DNA from 2 places in the Dialister sp. i34-0019-2H8 genome. Region 2 is predicted to be linked to the other one. Evidence: riboswitches for the same ligand, from Rfam matches in the RefSeq annotation. Region 2 holds a riboswitch; the other holds the start of a gene.

Region 1 (3,457 bases), 750 kb from region 2:
GGCAAAGTTATCCGCATCAACAAACATGTTGGCGATGCAGTTGCTTCCGGCGACGAAGTCCTCGTTCTCGAAGCTATGAAAATGGGCAACCCGATCATGGCTCCATGCGATGGCAAGATCACCGGCATGCCGGTATCCGAAGGTCAGTCCGTACAGGGCGGCGACGTTCTCTTCACCGTTGGCTAATAGCCGATATGAAAAAGCAGCGCGTATGCGCTGCTTTTTTGTTGCAATAAAACGGAGTGCCAAGAGAATCAGGCACTCCGTTTTGGTTTCTTCATTTCCGTGAGAGCGGATCACACGTTGCTTTTTGTATTTGGTGTAGTGTCAGCACAGAAAAGCCAAGGCTTGATAGCAGATATGAAATAGCACCGCCGACAGGGGTGAAGCGAATGATCCCATTTATGGTAAAGGAGGATACGTCCTCTCGGCTGATCTCTGTTCTTTTGCGGCCGCTTCCTGTCACGCCTTAGTAGGCATCATCCTCTTCCATTTCCTGCTTTTCTCTTGCGATGAGGATACGGAGCATGGTGAGGGAAGCCTGGAGGTAATCATAGTCCTTGGGGAAGGCACAGAGGATGCCGTAGCGGAAGAGAGACTCCTTTTCTTCGGGCGGCACCTGATGAACGGCGATCAGGATATCATCACGGCCATAAAGAGCGAGAGCACGCGAGAGGGCGACAGCATTCCTACCTCTGGCGTCACCGGTCGTGGTGTAGAAGACGAAGTGAACGTCATTGTCTGCGGCCCCCTTGGCAGCATCCTCCGGCTGCTGCGAGGGGCTGACGTCGACGTCCCAGCCGGAGTCAGCCAATGCATTGGCTGCCAGTTTTCGTTCTTCACGATCACTTTCGAGATCATTTTCCATTTCAATGAGGAGAACACGCGGGCGTCTGCCATCAAGTGCAGCAAATTCTTTAGAAAGCCGAAGGGCTTCTTCTCTGACGGTTTCTTTGGTTTTCGGATCGAGTGCCATGGTAAGCTCCTTGTATGAGAATAAAAATAATGATAATGAAATAAACTTTACATATAAATCTATTATAATATAAATCATGGCTGCTGTTCAATGCATAATTTGTGATTTCAGATACAATATTAGCAAGAAATGTATGAGACAGAGAAAAACATTGATTGACACTGAGAAGAATATGAATTATACTGAGACTGTAGTCATTTAGACAATTTCATATGGCTGGCAGATGCGAAAGCATAAAAGAGAATCCGGTCTAAGCCGGAGCGGTCCCGCCACTGTAAGGAGGAGTCTCTCACAGTTATGTCACTGGGCGAAAGTCTGGGAAGGCGTGAAGAGATGAGGAGCCCAAGCCAGGAGAACTATCTGCCAATGAATCACCGCGAAGGAAGTAGGGATCTATCCAAGACATGATTTGATTCTGTCTAAGATCAGGGCTTGTGAGAAGATCCGTATTTCCGTCAACCTGCGAGAGATGGGGAGGGGATTGAGATCGGTCCTGGTCTCATTATTTTCCGGCTGCCCCCACTGGGTCAGTCGTTTTTTTATGGTAGGACCAAGACGTGAACCTGAAGGAGGTGAACTTTCTGTCTGATTGAAATTGTCTAAAGGGGCGTTCTCTTGATTTGCGCTGGTAAGTCAGTGGGCGGCCATAAATTATTAAAGGAGGAACTATTTCATGGATGAAGTAACAAAAGCAACATCCGCGGAAAATCAGGAAAGACAGCTTACCGATAAGGAATTGGAAGCGATTCTGAAACAGTCGGAAGGCAAAACCGATTTCCCACAGGTCACATTTGATGAATTCACACCACCAACCTACGAGGAATGGGTAGATGCGTGCAACGCTCTTCTGAAGGGCAAACCGTTTGATAAGCTGATGTACACCAAGACGTATGAAGGTATCACTTTTAGCCCGATCTATACCCTGCGTACAGGTCCGGACGCACAGGATGCGATCCTGCCGACCGATGACTATCCGGGCATGGGGGACTTCATGCGCGGTCAGAAAGTCAATGGTTACAAAGAAGAACCATGGGGCATTGCGCAGTCCTGTGATGAAGCACTTCCAAAGGAAAATAATGAGCTCCTGAAACACGAAATCGATCGTGGTTCCACGGTATACAATGTACGCCTTGATGCATCCACTCTGCATGGCATTGATGTGACGGATGCTGAAAAACCAGGTGAAACCGGCGTTTCTCTGACCACTCTCGAAGATGTGCATAACCTTCTGGACGGTCTGGATCTTGCAAAGTATCCATTCATGATGTATACCGGCGAATCTGCACTGGCACCGCTTGCTATGGTGGCTGCCGCAGTCAAAGCACAGGGAAAAGATGTGTCCGCGCTTCATGGCGTGATCGGCGGAAGCCCGTTGACACAGCTGCTGACTGATGGCAAGAATAAGGAAAGCCTTGAAAAAGCATACGACCAGATGGCAGAGACCATCCGCTGGGCTCGCAAGAATGCACCGAGCGTAGCGACCGTATTCATCACTTCCGATGTATTCTCTCTGGGCGGCGCACAGGCCGTACAGGAAATCGCATATACCTTCGGCGTCGCTGTAGAGTATGTCCGTGAAATGCTGAAGAGAGGCATTTCGATCCATGATATCGCACAGTCCTTCTACTTCGGCTTCAATGTAGGCGCTACGTTCTTCATTGAAATTGCAAAGCTTCGTGCAGCTCGTCAGGTATGGTCGAACATCATGAAGGCTTTCGGTGCAGAAGAAGAAGATCGTTCGATGAAGATCCATGCAAAACCGGCATTCTTCACAAAGACCATTTTCGATGTGGGCGTGAACATGCTCCGCAACACCACCGAAGCATTCTCTGCTGTCGTTGGCGGTGTAGATACCTACGAAAATGCACCTTATGATGATACCGTCAGAAAAGGTGATGAATTCTCCCGCCGTATCGCTAGAAACCTGCAGATCATGCTGCAGGAAGAATTCGGTATGCTGCGCCCGATCGATGCAGCTGGCGGCTCCTGGGCGATTGAAAAACTCACCAAAGAGATGGCAGAAAAGATCTGGGCTGAATTCCAGAAGATCGAATCTCTGGGCGGCATGACCAAAGCAATCAAAGAAGGCTATCCGCAGAAGGAGATCAAAGCCGTCCTCGAAAAGCGCTTCAAAGCACTGGATCTTAGAAAAGACCGTGCGGTCGGCAATAACATGTACCCGCTGATGGGCGAAGTGCTCCTCGAAGCTCGTCCGGAAGATACAGAAGCCATTAAGAAGGAACTTGGCGATGCAGCTAAGGCTTACCGTGCGGATCTTGATCTTGCTTTCAGAAGCCAGAAGCTGGCAGAACTCAAAGATGCCGGCGAAGGCGAAGCCATCGACAAGGCAGCCGCTGCTGCTGCTGCCGGTGCGACTATCGGCGAGATCAATGAAGTCGCTGGTAATGCAGAAGGCTCCGTTGCTATCGAAAAGATCGATGCACACCGCTGGACGGAACGCTTCGAAGCACTCCGCTTTGA
Region 2 (3,457 bases):
AAAAATTATCGGAAGCACTATTGCCCCAGTTCACATAATTTCCTTCTTCATCCCAAGGGTAATTGAGCTTGTTTTCTGCTCGATATTTTTTCTTCTGATGCTGGTAATCCACAAACCAGCCCCATTCCAGACGTCCGTTCTGCTGGCGGTTTTGCAGCATCATATTATAAGTATCTAATGTCTGCTTTTTGCTATCCGCCCACACTGAATCAAAGGTATCTGTTCCGATCCCTATATCATGTCCATTATCAGCGACAGACTCCAGCCCCCAGGTCGAGTCAGGAAGGTGTCTATTGATATGATCATAGGAAGCCTTCACCATCCAATTGTCATTCTGCCACTTAATTAAACTACTAATATTCTTCCTGTCGTTATATTTACGATGTCGTTCTGCTTTTTCTTTTTCCAGTCTTTTAAAGTTCTCTAAAGTGCGCTTCTTAGTATCCAAGTCATTCTTCTTTTTTTCATATTCTCCAGAAGTTTCTGGATCGAGGTCCTTCTTCGTATTATTCAATACATCGGCTTCACTTTTTATTTCATCAATTTTTTGATTTAGCTTATCTTTATATTCAGGATCAGTAGCTAATTTATCTTCAACTAATTTGGATACTTGTTTTTTTTCTGTGGCAAAATGTGAATCTTCAAAATACCCAGTTTTATTATCCCAGGAATCTTGCAAATTATATAATACTAAATTAGCTTGCGCCTCTTTATTTCGTTGAATAGTTTTTTTTGCTAGCTTAATTTGCCTTTCCGTCTTATATTTTCCCGAATCTATATTACTTTGCAATTTTTCAATATTTTTAGTATAGTTATCATACTCACGTTTAAAACGTTCGTCCGAATTATAATAATAAACCGTTGCAGAAGACTTTAGATTCTCATCAGCAAAAGAATTATCCCATTTAGAATACGTATCCCTTAATTCATCTTTTGCCTTTTGGGTATTCACTTCGATATATGAATTAATTAATCCACCATTCCGCACATAACCCAACCATCCTTCATTATCTACTTTCCCTGCACTATCAATATATTGATTCCTTACATTCTCAGATATATCGCCTCTTTTATACAAATCTTCTATATTATTTTTATTCCAATTATCTAATGTCAGACTATTCTCAATACTTTCGATCACGCTCGGATACTCATCTAAAACTCGTTGCACCTCTTTCTGATTTTTCGGATCATCATAGGAGTAATTATGATACGGAAAATCCCCTTTGGCTGCTTCATAGTTCAGGCCCACGAGTAAGCTGCCAGAGGCGAGCGGACTCACCACTTCCAGGCTGGCGCTCTTTCCCCCGAAAGAGGCTTTGCCGAGTTCTGCCGAGATATTCGCCTTTGTCGGTTTCTTTGTCACCACGTTAATGACACCGCCGATGAAGGTCCCGCCAAAACGAGCCGGGATATATCCGCGGTAAACTTCGATACGTTCAACATTTTTGACCGGAATGGTGGAGATATCGACAGCTGCATCACCGCCGAGGTTCGTCATGACACCATCGACAAAGACGCCGACCTGTGCTGCGGTAGAACCACGAACAGTGACGACGGTATATTGTCCCTTGCCATTCACTTCACGCACATGCACGCCTGGGACCATTTTCAGTAAATCAGGAAGATCCTTCTGCTCACCCTTATATTCTTCAGGACGAATGACCGTGACGGTACCTGGAGAGAGTTTGGATTCCCAATCCGGGCGTTTCGCTTCGACAGTGATTCCTGCCAGTTCAAATTCCGGAGCATCGGAAGCAGACAACGCCTCTGCTGCACCTACCCCCCCCCGAAAAATTGTTTGCGATGCTGCACAGCGTCGCAAACACGGCCGTACCTAAGATGTGTAAATAGTGTTTCCTATTCATCATATGTACCTCTCTTCCCTGAAGAAACGGTGCTTTCTCCTCATCACCGTCTCTCCGACCGATACAAAAAAGCCGCAGAAAAACAGGCTGTGCTGTGTACTCATTTCATGGCATCACAAAGCACGCTCTGTATCTGCGGCTATTCATTCGATAGCTTTTCGATTTTCAGGAAAATCATAGGTCTGATCTCGCAAAGAGGCTCTGCTGCGTGGTTTCTCCCAAGCGGTGCTCTTTTGAAGCCGTACATTCTTTTCATTTCTTTGTGAGGCGCTGCGCCTTTCACACGTTTTGCAAGCACGGCTTCGAGCAGTCAACCCATGTCCCTGACTTTGAACGAGCCAGGTTTCCTGCAGTAGAAACAGGCAGGCACTCTGACTGAGTTCCTCGCTTCTCATGTCCTCGTGACGGACTTGCCATGAGAGAGCTCCCCATACAGTTGCGGAACAGTGCCGGATTCTCACCGGCTTCCCCTGTCCTGTTTCCTATGTAGTTGTCGAATTATGTATCAGAAAATATAAGTGTGAGCTTTATCGTATCTTATAAAACACAAGTCAGCTCTTTTATCATTATAATGATACGACTAATAAAATGCAAGTGCACTCTAATAACTAAATAATAAATTATGTTTATAGCATTAATTTCAAGCGTGCTTTGTCTCTCTTTTATATCATCGCGCAAGCCTGACGCAGGAGCCTATGAAGACGCATAAAAAAACATCCGTATTTCTATAAAAGAAGTGCGGATGTTTTTCATGCCGGAAGTCTTTCATTGTTTCCCATATACAACGCCGGAAACGACGGAGAGCTTTTTCCCGAGATCTTTATATTTTTCCTCGTCATACTCGGCATAGCAGATCTCCTCGCCCTCGCCCGCCTCAGCGAGGACATGCCCCAGGGGATCGATGAAGCGGGAGTGGCCGCCTAGGACGACATCCTTATAGGTACCTGCCATATTGACGGCGCAGATGCAGATGCCGTTCTCGATGGCACGGGCAGCGGAAAGGACACGCCACTGGAGGATATGCTTCTTCGGCCAGGAAGCGGGCGCGAGGACGAGGGTCGTCCCGGCCTTTGCCATTTTTCTCCACATCTTTGGGAAATAGAACTCATAGCAGACAGCCATCCCCGTCTGGATGCCATGGATCCTTGTCTGCATGAGCGCATCCCCCGGATGAAAGAGCTGCGCTTCGAGGTATCCTTGGAAAAGATGCCGCTTGCTGTACTCTGCAATGCACTTTCCATCCGGTGCAAAGAGGAAGCCTGTATTCCGTATGATAGCACCGTGACGGATAGGAAGTGTCCCCGGAGAGAGCGTCACACGGTGCGTCCTTGCAAAGTCAGAGAGCTTTTCGAGAAGCAGAGCATGGCGGGAAAGGATATGCTCTTCGAAGTGATGAAAATTATAGCCGATCGTCCACAGCTCGGGGAGTACAAGAAGATCACTCTTTTCTGCCGCTTCTTCCATCATGGAAAAAGCACGACTGATATTTCTCTCCACGTCACCGGAAGCGGATGCCATCTGGATCATTGCGATACGCATGGAATACTCCTTAAAAACGAAAGAGGAGGCAGAGAAGGAGCCCTGCCGTA

Evidence for each region. Region 2 has a riboswitch for cobalamin ahead of ACGG9R_RS05285 (TonB-dependent receptor plug domain-containing protein). Riboswitches for the same ligand answer to the same signal wherever they lie in the genome.
Region 1: another riboswitch for cobalamin. It lies ahead of ACGG9R_RS02055 (methylmalonyl-CoA mutase family protein); the one in region 2 lies ahead of ACGG9R_RS05285 (TonB-dependent receptor plug domain-containing protein).

The regions. Positions count from the first base shown of each region.
Region 1 is NZ_BAABYQ010000001.1:504,394-507,850, forward strand. It holds gene ACGG9R_RS02045 (biotin/lipoyl-containing protein) at 1-186, shown strand, start outside; gene ACGG9R_RS02050 (hypothetical protein) at 470-976, opposite strand; cobalamin riboswitch at 1,181-1,355, shown strand; gene ACGG9R_RS02055 (methylmalonyl-CoA mutase family protein) at 1,650-3,457, shown strand, end outside.
Region 2 is NZ_BAABYQ010000001.1:1,250,687-1,254,143, forward strand. It holds gene ACGG9R_RS05285 (TonB-dependent receptor plug domain-containing protein) at 1-1,825, opposite strand, end outside; cobalamin riboswitch at 2,212-2,369, opposite strand; gene ACGG9R_RS05290 (nitrilase-related carbon-nitrogen hydrolase) at 2,634-3,407, opposite strand.